2 regions of the Oricola indica genome follow, and region 1 is predicted to be linked to the other one. Evidence: predicted binding sites of a transcription regulator. Region 1 holds the regulator's gene; the other holds the start of a gene.

Region 1 (5,878 bases):
TTTATATTTTCGCCTTCCGGTCGAACCGCAGCCCTGGAACCTGCCGGTCGGGCTCGTAACGCTCGCGCTCATTTTGTTTGCGCTGAGAGGCCAGACCGGGCCGGTGCGGATAGTGGCGGTGATCGGCTTCGTCATCGTCGCCGGAATGTCGCTGGCACAAGCGCAAACATGGTGGACGGCGACCCCAATGCTTGGCTCGGATGTCTCGACGCGCCTGACCGGTCGCATAACGGCGATGGAGGAGCGCGCAAACGGGCGGACCCGGTTCACGATCGACGTGCTGAAAACCGAGCGACCGGCCCTCTATTATGCGCCGGATCGCGTTCGTGTGACCGCACCGGGATCGGCCGAGGGTTTCGAGGTGGGAGGCGGGATAAAAGGGCTCGTCCGACTGACGTCGCCCTCCGGCCCTTTCCATCCTGGTGGCTACGATTTCGGTTTCCATGCCTTTTACGACGGCCTCGGCGCCAACGGCTTCTTTCTCGGCCATCCTGATCCGATTGAAATACCGGCGCAATCATGGGGCATGAAAAGCCTCGCAACGGCTGTCGAGCGTGCGCGCCTTGCGATCAGCCGGGAGATCCAGCGATCCGCACCGGGACGGGAAGGCGCCGTCGCCGCGGCTCTTGTGACGGGAAACAAGTCCGGTATTCCGGAAAGCGTGACCGAAGCGCTCCGCGTCTCCGGGCTGGCTCACATCCTGTCGATTTCCGGCCTCCACATGGCGCTTGTCGCGGCAACGGTGATGGCGACGCTGCGGCTCGGGTTCGCCTTCGCTCCCGAGTGGTCGGCACGCCGCCCCGTGAAGAAATATGCGGCAGCCGGTGCGCTTGCCGCTACGGGGTTCTACCTGTTCCTCGCAGGCGCCGGCGTCGCCACCCAACGCTCTTTCGCAATGCTCGCCATCATGCTGTTGGCGCTGACATTCGACCGGAACGCCGTGACCATGCGCAATCTGGCACTGGCGGGCCTGCTTGTCATGGCAATCGCACCGCATGAGGTGACGGGTCCCGGGTTCCAGATGTCGTTTGCCGCAACCGCAGCGCTGATTGCTGTCTATGGCGGCTGGCAGGATTGGACCAACAGGCGCGAGAGGCGGCAAACGGAACGAACGGAGAGGGGACCGTTCATCGCCGGTCTTGTCACCCTGTCGCGCTATGCGTTCGGAATAGCCGTGACATCGCTGGTCGCCGGGGCCGCGACTGGACTGTTCGCATCCTATCATTTCGGGCGGGTCGCGCCCTATGGCTTGCTCGCAAATCTGGCCGCCATGCCCGTCGTGACAATCCTGGTCATGCCGCTTGCGGTCGCCGCCATGGTCGTCATGCCGTTCGGCCTGCATGTCTACCTCTTCAAGGCGATGGCATGGGCGGTGGGGCTGGTAATCGCCATCGCCGAACGTGTCGCGGCTATGCATCCGCCGCTTGCGACCGGACAGATGCCGGCCGCGGCGCTTGGACTGCTGTCATTGGGACTTGTGATACTGTGCCTGCTGACGACCCGCCTGCGATGGCTGTCGCTGCCGTTCTTCGGGGCAGGGTTCATCGTCTGGTCCGCTACGTCGCCTCCGGTCGCTGTCATGTCCGAAGACGGTCGCCAGTTTGCGTTGATCCAGGCGCAGGCAGATGCCGTCCGCCTGCATACCAATCGGGAACGTCCGAACGCTTTCACGATGGAGTTGTGGCAGCAGGCCTATCGGGCGACCGATTTCATCAAACCCGACGAGTCTGCGGTCATGACATGCGATAAGACGATCTGCAGCGCACAGGCCGGCAATGCGCGTGCGCCCGCGCGAATTGGCTATGTATCGGCGGCCTTCGAAGACTTGAGGATGTCCGGTTCGAGCCTCGAAACGCTATGCCGCGAATACGATCTGGTGATCTTCGCCAAGGCGCCGTCGCCAAAAACCTGCGCCGACGGCACGCCCGTTCTTTCCGCGCAAACGCTGGCCTTGAATGGAACGGCTGAAATCCGTCTCGCGCCCGGTGGCCAAGTCAAGATCACGCATGCGCTTCCAGGACCCGTCAGGCCATGGCTGGATCACCGCCGCTATTCGCGTGCCGCACGCGACCTTGCCGATCGGCGATAGCGTCAGTAGCGGCGAATGAGACCGACGAGCCGACCCTGCACGCGAACGCGGTCGGGTCCGAAGATACGGGTCTCGTAGGCCGGATTCGCCGCTTCGAGCGCGATCGAGGCGCCCTTGCGGCGGAAACGTTTCAGCGTCGCTTCCTCGTCGTCCACGAGTGCCACGATTATGTCGCCCGCATTGGCGGTATCGCTCTTCTTGATGATCGCCGTATCGCCGCTGAAGATACCGGCCTCGATCATCGAATCGCCCTCGACCTCAAGCGCGTAATGCTCGCCTGCGCCAATCATGTCCGGCGGAAGCGAAATCGAGCGCGTCTGGTGTTCGATGGCGGAAATCGGCACGCCGGCCGCGATCTTGCCCATGACGGGGATCGGGATCGGGCCGTCCGCATCATTTGCTTTGACGGGTCGCGGAGCCGGCTTCGGTTCCGGCGCTGGTCTCCCAAGACTTCCCTGGATGACACTGGGCGAAAAACCACGCCGTTGACCCGCGCCGGGCGTCAGGCTGTCGGGCAGCCGGATTACCTCCAGAGCACGAGCGCGATTCGGAAGCCTGCGAATAAACCCGCGCTCTTCCAGCGCGGTGATCAGGCGGTGAATTCCGGACTTCGAGGCGAGGTTCAGCGCTTCCTTCATTTCGTCGAAGGATGGCGGCACGCCGGACTCCTTCAGACGCTCATTGATGAACATCAGGAGATCGAGTTGTTTGCGTGTCAGCATCGCGCCCTCGCAGAATCAAATATAAACAAACACAGAACGGACATTATCTGTTCCATATGTGTTCTGCAAGCGTTTAACAATCGTTTAAGCGCCGGGCTATTTAAGCTCCAATATTTCCACCGTGTCGCCAATGGCCGCCGAAGCCGCGTGCGGCGGTCGTATGATCAGCGCGTCGGAGCGCGCAAAAGTGCTGATCATCGAGGAATCCTGAACGGGGAAGGGGGTGACGTGGAGTTCACCTGATTCGGCGCGGTATGTCGCCGCGCGCACATAATCCTCGCGGCGGTCGTTCTCGCGCATCGGCGCATCGAGAACCGCCGGCACGCGCCGTTGCGCGAAATTCCGCCCTCCGAGCTTTTCGAGAAGCGGCCGGAGAAACAGGATGGCGCAGACCATTGCCGAGACAGGATTGCCCGGCAGGCCGAGAATGCGCATGTCACCGAGACGGCCGAACATCAGCGGCTTGCCCGGGCGCATGGCGATCCGCCAGAAGTCGAGTTCCATCCCGCGTGCGACGAATACCTTCTGGACGAGGTCATGATCGCCGACAGATGCGCCGCCAAGGGTCACCAGTATATCGAGCTCATCGGCGACCGCGCGGTCCAGCCTGTCGGCAAGATCCGCTTCCCGATCCGCGACGATGCCGAGATCGATGGCATCGCCGCCGGCTTCGCGCGCAAGCGCCGCGACGCCGTATGAGTTCGATGCGATGATCTGGCCCGGACCGGGCACTGAGCCGGGCAGCAGCAATTCATCGCCGGTCGCGAGAATGCCAACGCGCGGTTTTCGAATGACAGGCAATTCAGGATGATTGGCCGCCGCCGCGAGGCAAAGCGCCCCGGTATCGATCATCTTTCCGGCCGGAAGCACGGATTGCCCCTGCTTGAAGTCGAGGCCGGCGGCGCGAATATGGCGTCCTGCCGGTTCGCTCTGGTTCGAGCGGATACGGCCATCGGCGAGAACGGTCGCGTTTTCCTGCAACATCACCGTGTCGGCGCCGCCGGGCACGACGCTTCCGGTGAAGATCCGCACGGTCTGGCCCGCACCGACCTTGCCTTCAAAGGGATGACCTGCAGCCGCTTCGCCGATCAGGTCGAGATCGGCAGGTGAATTCGCGATATCGGAAGCGCGCACCGCATAGCCATCCATGGCGGAAACGGCCTGCGGCGGCTGGGTGCGACGCGCCGTGATGTCGGCCGCAAGAACGCGCCCGTGGGCGTCGTTCAGCGCGACAGTCTCGCTACCGAGCGGCGCGGCATCCGCCAGCAGCCGTTCACGAGCCTCCGCGACGGGAATCAAGGGTCCACTCAAGGTGCGCTCCGGGTCCATTCGCCCGACTTGCCCCCGGTCTTGGAGACCAGCCGGACAGGTCCGATCTCCATGCCCTTGTCGATGGCTTTCGCCATGTCGTAGATCGTCAGGCAGGCGACGGAGACCGCGGTCAGTGCTTCCATCTCGACGCCGGTCTTGCCGGTCAGCCGCGCCAGCGCCTCGACGCGAAATCCGGGCAGGGCGGGGTCCGGTTCTATCTCGACCGAAACCTTGGACAGCATGAGGGGGTGGCAAAGCGGGATGAGTTCATGCGTCTTCTTGGCCGCCATGATCCCCGCGATCCGCGCCACCGAGACGACATCGCCCTTCTTGGCGTTGCCCGAAAGAATCGCATCCAGTGTCTCGGCGGTCATGCTGACATGGCCTTCGGCGACGGCTTCGCGCACCGTGTCGTCCTTGCTGGCGACATCGACCATGTTGGCCGCACCGTCAGCGCCCAGATGAGTCAGCGAGCCGGCTTCCCTTTCGGCCATCTCAGGCTGATTTCCGTTTAGCGCAGGCTTCGCCGGTCAGCAGGAGCCGTGTCGCGGCGGTGACGTCGTCCTGGCGCATGAGGCTTTCGCCGACCAGGAAGGCCGAGATGCCTGATCGCTCAAGGCGCAGGCAATCCTCATGCGTGACAATGCCGCTTTCGCCGACGAGCAGCCTGTCCCCGGTGACCATGGAGGCGAGCCGCTCGCTGTTCGCCAGATCGACTTCAAAGGTCCGCAGATTGCGGTTGTTGACGCCGAGCAGCTTCGAGGAAAGCTTCAATGCCCGTTCCGTTTCGGCCTCGTCATGGACTTCGATGAGTGCATCCATGCCGAGTTCGAAAGCGGTATCCTCGAGTGCGCGCGCTTCGTCGTCGGAGAGCGAGGCCATGATGATGAGGATCGCGTCGGCGCCCCAACTCCTCGCCTCATAGACCTGATATGGCTCGAACATGAAGTCCTTGCGAAGGGCCGGGAGCGAACACGCGTCACGCGCGGCCGTCAGATATTCCGGCGCGCCCCGGAAAGAGGGGGTGTCCGTCAGAACCGAGAGGCACGCCGCGCCGCCATGCTCGTAAGCCGTCGCCAATGCGGGCGGGTCGAAGTCGGGACGGATCAGCCCTTTCGAAGGGCTCGCCTTCTTGATCTCGGCAATCAGGCCGAATTCGCCGGCGGCCTTGCGGGCTTGAAGGGCAGCGAGGAACCCGCGAGGCGGCGCGATGTCCGCCAGGCGCGACTTGACCTCGTTCAACGGGCAGGCCGCTTTCGCCGCAGCGATTTCCTCGCGCTTATAGGCTTCGATTTTCTGCAGGATATCAGACACTTGTTCTACTGTCCTAAACCGTTTCGCCACGGGAGATCGCAGCCGCGCGTTCCATCACGGAGTGCGCCTTTCCGCTGTCGATCGACTCTGCCGCCTTCAACAGGCCGTCGGCAAGATCGGTGGCAAGATCGGCGACCACGAGGCCGGCGGCGGCGTTGAGGCAGGCGATGTCCCGATAGGCATTTTTCTCGCCTTCCAGAACGGCGCGCAAGGCCGCCGCATTGTGCTTCGGATCTCCGCCCTTCAGATCGTCGATCGAAACACGCGGCAGGCCCAGTTCCTCCGGCGTCAGCGCAAAGGTCGATATGGCGCCATCCTTCAATTCCGAGACTTTTGTGGTGCCGGCAGTTGTCAGCTCGTCGAGCCCGTCACCGTGAACCACCCAGACATGGCTGGATCCAAGCGCCTTGAGGACTTCCGCCAGCGGTTCGACCCATTGCGG
Region 2 (5,878 bases), 180 kb from region 1:
GATCACCTCGTCGATATTGGCGACCGCAATGGCGAGACCGACCAGCACATGCGCGCGTTCACGCGCCTTGCGCAGAAGGTATTTCGTGCGCCGGCTGATGACGTGCTCGCGGAACGAGACGAACGCGCGCAGCATGTCGAGCAGAGTCATCTGCTCGGGTTTGCCGCCATTGAGCGCGACCATATTGGCGCCGAACGATGTCTGCAGCGGCGTGTAGCGGTAGAGCTGGTTGAGAACGACGTCAGCGACCGCGTCACGCTTCAGCTCGACCACCACGCGGTAGCCCTGCCGGTCGGATTCGTCGCGTATGTCGGAGATGCCCTCTATGCGCTTTTCGCGCACAAGTTCGGCCATCTTCTCGATCATGCCCGCCTTGTTGACCTGGTAGGGCACCTCGGTGATGACAATGGACTCGCGGTCGCCGGCACGCTGCTCGATATCGACCTTGCCGCGCATGACGATGGAACCGCGGCCCGTCTCATAGGCCGACTTGATGCCCGAACGTCCAAGCACGATCGCACCTGTCGGGAAATCCGGTCCGGGAATGAACTCCATCATCTCCGGCAGCGTGATCGCGGGATTGTCGATCAGCGCCATGCAGCCATCGACAACCTCCGAGAGGTTGTGCGGCGGGATATTGGTCGCCATGCCGACCGCGATGCCGCCCGAACCGTTGACGAGAAGGTTCGGGAACCGCGCGGGCAGCACCGTCGGCTCGTTTTCCGAGCCGTCATAGTTCTCCTGGAAATCGACTGTTTCCTTGTCGATGTCCTCCAGAAGCTCGTGCGCGACTTTCTCGAGCCGGGATTCCGTGTAGCGCATCGCCGCCGGCGGGTCGCCGTCGATGGAGCCGAAATTGCCCTGGCCATCGACCAGCGGCACGCGCAGCGACCAGTCCTGGGCCATGCGCACCATGGCGTCGTAGATCGCGGCGTCGCCATGCGGGTGATATTTACCCATGACGTCACCGACGATGCGGGACGACTTGACGTATTTGCGGTTCCAGTGGAACCCGCCCTCATGCATTGCATAGAGGATGCGGCGATGGACGGGTTTGAGGCCGTCACGCACGTCCGGCAGCGCCCGGCTCACGATCACGCTCATCGCGTAATCGAGATAGGAACGCTGCATTTCCTCCAGAATGGAGACGGGCTCGATACCGTCGCTTCCGCCGGGCCCGCCGATTGGTGTTTCGTCGCTCAAGGAGTTTATGCTTTTCTGTTCAGAATCATTGTGTTGAGATTAGCGGATACGGCTGCAAAAAGCGAACAATCCGGCCATCTTTCCCTATATATAGGGTGAGTTTCTCCACCGGAGAATGATCGCACGCCTCTCTTGCCCGCCAAGCCGCTATCCTGCTACGCAAAACCATGAGCATGGACCTCCTCATCAATTCGATCGTCACGCTTTTCGTGACCATCGATCCGCCCGGCCTCGCACCGCTTTTCCTGGCGGTCACCACCGGAATGAATCGGGCGGAACGCAAGCAGGTTGCGCTGCGCGCGAGCGTGATCGCATTCGCGGTCTTCCTGGTCTTCGCGCTGGCCGGAACGTTGATCCTGAAACTGTTCGGTATAACCTTGCCCGCATTTCGCGTGGCCGGCGGATTGCTGCTGTTCTGGATCGCCTTCGAAATGGTGTTCGAGCGCCGCCAGGAACGCCACGAAAAAGCCGCCGAACGCGCGATCACCCAGGATGACATCCACGGTGTCGCCGTCTTTCCGCTGGCTATCCCGCTCATGGCGGGCCCCGGCGCGATTTCAGCGGTCATCCTGCTGTCCGGCGATTTTTCAAACGCGCTTGATCGCACCGCGCTGATCGGCATCGTGCTCGCGATCGTGCTGCTGACCTATGGTATCTTTCTGCTGGCCGAGCGCGTCGAGGGTTTGCTGGGCGCGACGGGCCGCACGGTACTGACGCGCCTGCTCGGCGTCATCCTGTCGGCGCTGGCGGTGCAATTCGTTGCCGACGGCGTCAAGGCGCTGATCGCCGCCTGACCGGCCGGCGTTAGCGCAACGCGTCGAGATCGACGGTCATCTCCTGTCCGCCGAATGCGTGAACGCTGTCATGCGCCTTCACGATCACCGAAGATACGGCATCGGGAATTGCGATGCCGGTCTGTGATCGCGTGAAAGGCTGTTCTGTCTCGTGCGGGTGCAGCAGAACCCGCTCCCCATAGACCGTACCATCCGGCCCCTGGACGACCCACTTGTCGGCGTAGTGCTCCCAGCCCTCGTCGGCATGGCGAACCGTCACGTCGAAGCGCCACGTTCCGCCGCTCTCGGCTGTTGCGTCGACCGCGACGACATCCGCCTCGCTGGCGAAGACCTGCGTCAGGGACAACAGGATCGCCGCGATGGTGACGAGCGCAATCGACAGCGCCGTCGCGTCAGACCTCGTCCCGCGCCGGGCATTCATGGTTCATTCCTCAGAACGGAATCTCGTCGTCCATGTCGCGGACGAAATCGTCGCCGCCGGAAGGCGCCTGGCCACCACGATCATTGCCGTAGCCGCCGCCACCTCCGCCAACCCGCTGCTGACCGCCGCCGCCACCACCATAGGAGCCCTCGCCCTCACCGCGGCTGTCCAGCATCTGCAGGTCACCCCGGAAGCGCTGCAGCACGATCTCGGTCGTGTATTTGTCCTGGCCGTTCTGGTCCTGCCACTTGCGGGTCTGCAACTGGCCCTCGATATAGACCTTCGCGCCCTTCTTCAGGTAGTTTTCGGCCACCTTGGCGAGGTTCTCGTTGAAGATGACGACGCGATGCCACTCGGTGCGCTCGCGCCGGTCGCCGGAGCCCTTGTCCCGCCATGTCTCCGATGTCGCCACCGACAGATTGACCACCGGATCGCCCGAGTTCATTCGCCGGATTTCGGGATCGGCGCCCAGATTCCCGACGAGGATAACCTTGTTCACACTGCCAGCCATGACGCCAACACTCCCGTCTGATTGTTCGATACGTGATTTTACCCTACTCAAGCGCGATAGCGGGCTCCACACCGGCTGACGCTGTCCACAGGGTCTTTTTGTTCTTGTAATGTTCTAGTGTTTGCGCAATGCCTCTGTCAAGGCGCATGCGGCGAGTCGGGGATTGTCGGCAGAGATTGCCCCGATCCCTCGACATCAGACGCCGCATGCTTAAATGATGGAAGCAGGCGGACCTCCGCGACAGGCACCTTTCATGACCGATCAGAAACACATCACCATTCGCGGGGCCCGCGAACACAATCTGAAAAATGTCGACCTCGACCTGCCACGCGACAAGCTGATCGTGATGACCGGCATGTCGGGCTCGGGCAAGTCCTCGCTTGCCTTCGACACCATATATGCCGAGGGGCAGCGCCGCTATGTCGAAAGCCTGTCGGCCTACGCGCGGCAGTTCCTCGAGATGATGCAGAAGCCGGACGTCGACCAGATCGACGGCCTGTCGCCGGCCATCTCCATCGAGCAGAAGACGACCTCGCGCAATCCCCGCTCAACTGTCGGAACGGTCACCGAAATCTACGACTACATGCGCCTGCTGTTCGCGCGCGTCGGCGTGCCGATCTCTCCGGCCACGGGATTGCCGATCGAAAGCCAGACCGTCAGCCAGATGGTCGACCGCATCATGGCATATGAGGACGGCACGCGGCTCTATATCCTCGCGCCCATCGTGCGCGGACGAAAAGGCGAGTACCGCAAGGAATTCGCCGACTTGATGAAGAAGGGCTTCCAGCGCGTGAAGGTCGATGGCGAATTCTACGAAATCGCCGATGTCCCTGCCCTCGACAAGAAGTACAAGCACGATATTGACGTGGTGGTCGACCGCGTCGTCGTGCGCGACGACATCGCCGCGCGGCTTGCCGACAGCCTCGAGACCTGCCTCAGCCTCGCGGATGGCCTTGCTGTCGCGGAATTCGCCGACCGGCCGCTGCCGCCGGAAGATACCGGCGCCGACGCGGTCAACAAGTCGAAGAACGACACGCATGAGCGCGCCGTCTTTTCCGAAAAATTCGCCTGCCCGGTTTCCGGCTTCACCATTCCCGAGATCGAGCCCCGGTTGTTCTCGTTCAACAACCCGTTCGGCGCCTGTCCGTCCTGCGACGGATTGGGCACGCAGAGCACGATCGACGCCGGCCTCGTCGTGCCGGAACGCGAGGTCAGGATGACCGACGCGATCGCGCCGTGGTCGAAATCCTCCTCGCCCTATTACCGGCAGACCCTCGATGCGCTGGGCAAGGCCTATGGCTTCAAGATCACCCAGAAATGGTCGGAGATCTCGGATGAGGCGCGTCACGCCGTGCTGCAAGGGACCGGCAGCCGCAAGATCGACTTCGTCTATGATGACGGGCTGCGCTCCTACAAGACCTCGAAAACCTTCGAGGGCGTGATCCCCAACCTCGAACGCCGCTGGAAGGAAACCGATTCGTCCTGGGTGCGCGAGGAGATCGAGCGCTATATGTCGGCAACGCCCTGCGCTGCCTGTAACGGCTACCGGCTCAAGCCGGAAGCGCTGGCCGTGAAGATCGGCGGCAAGCACATTTCCGAGGTCACCGAATTCTCGATCCGCAACGCGGTGAAATGGTTCGACGAGGTCGAGGAGACGTTCTCCGAGAAACATCGCGAGATCGCCTATCGGATCCTCAAGGAAATCCGTGAACGCCTGCGCTTCCTCAATGATGTCGGTCTCGACTACCTGACCCTGTCGCGCAATTCCGGCACGCTTTCCGGCGGCGAGAGCCAGCGCATCCGGCTCGCCTCGCAGATCGGCTCGGGGTTGACCGGCGTGCTCTATGTCCTGGACGAGCCGTCCATTGGCCTGCACCAGCGCGACAATGCCCGCCTGCTCGACACGTTGCGCCACCTGCGCGATCTCGGCAACACGGTCATCGTCGTGGAGCATGACGAGGACGCGATCCTGACCGCCGACCATGTCGTCGATATCGGCCCGGCGGCGGGCATTCACGGCGGGCGGATCATCGCCTCGGGAACGCCCGGCGAGATCATGTCGAACCCCGCTTCGCTCACCGGCCAGTATCTTTCGGGCGACAAGGCGATCCCGGTGCCGGCCGAACGGCGCAAACGCAAGAAGAACCGGGCCATCAAGGTATCCGGCGCGCGCGGCAACAACCTGAAGGATGTCTCGGCGGAAATCCCACTCGGCCTGTTCACCGCTGTCACCGGCGTGTCAGGCGGCGGCAAATCCACATTCCTGATCGAGACGCTCTACAAGGCGGCCGCGCGGCGCATCAACGGCGCGCGCGAGAACCCGGCGGAATACGACCGGATCGACGGCCTGGAACTGCTCGACAAGGTGATCGACATCGACCAGTCGCCGATCGGCCGCACCCCGCGCTCCAACCCAGCCACCTATACCGGCGCGTTCACGCCGATCCGCGACTGGTTCGCCGGCCTGCCGGAAGCCAAGGCGCGCGGCTATGCGCCGGGGCGGTTCTCCTTCAACGTCAAGGGCGGCCGCTGCGAGGCCTGCCAGGGTGACGGCGTCATCAAGATCGAGATGCACTTCCTGCCCGACGTCTACGTCACCTGCGACGTCTGCGACGGCCACCGCTACAATCGCGAGACGCTGGACGTGCATTTCAAAGGCAAGTCGATCGCCGATGTGCTGGAAATGACGGTGGAGGAAGGCGTCGATTTCTTCGCCGCGGTTCCGGCCGTGCGCGACAAGCTGGAAACGCTGAAGCGCGTCGGCCTCGGCTATATCAAGATCGGCCAGCAGGCGACGACGCTGTCCGGCGGCGAGGCACAGCGCGTCAAGCTTGCCAAGGAGTTGTCGCGCCGCGCCACCGGGCGCACGCTGTACATCCTCGACGAACCGACCACCGGCCTGCACTTCCACGATGTCGCCAAGCTGCTCGACGTGCTGCATGAACTGGT

What was found. Region 1 encodes LexA, which represses DNA repair genes until DNA is damaged. Its sites were predicted from a motif close to TGTTCNNNNTGTGTTCNG; they were not measured.
Region 2: a site for LexA is predicted at 3,029-3,046, ahead of uvrA (excinuclease ABC subunit UvrA). Genes of this name have one in related genera too.

What each region holds. Positions count from the first base shown of each region.
Region 1 covers NZ_OZ245747.1:3,040,151-3,046,028, reverse strand. The annotation lists gene ACQK2M_RS15240 (ComEC/Rec2 family competence protein) at 1-2,089, shown strand, start outside; gene lexA (transcriptional repressor LexA) at 2,092-2,811, opposite strand; gene glp (gephyrin-like molybdotransferase Glp) at 2,908-4,122, opposite strand; gene moaC (cyclic pyranopterin monophosphate synthase MoaC) at 4,119-4,616, opposite strand; gene trpC (indole-3-glycerol phosphate synthase TrpC) at 4,618-5,436, opposite strand; gene trpD (anthranilate phosphoribosyltransferase) at 5,450-5,878, opposite strand, start outside.
Region 2 covers NZ_OZ245747.1:2,855,266-2,861,143, reverse strand. The annotation lists gene gyrA (DNA gyrase subunit A) at 1-1,203, opposite strand, end outside; gene ACQK2M_RS14340 (MarC family protein) at 1,371-1,997, shown strand; gene ACQK2M_RS14335 (hypothetical protein) at 2,008-2,418, opposite strand; gene ssb (single-stranded DNA-binding protein) at 2,429-2,929, opposite strand; gene uvrA (excinuclease ABC subunit UvrA) at 3,183-5,878, shown strand, end outside.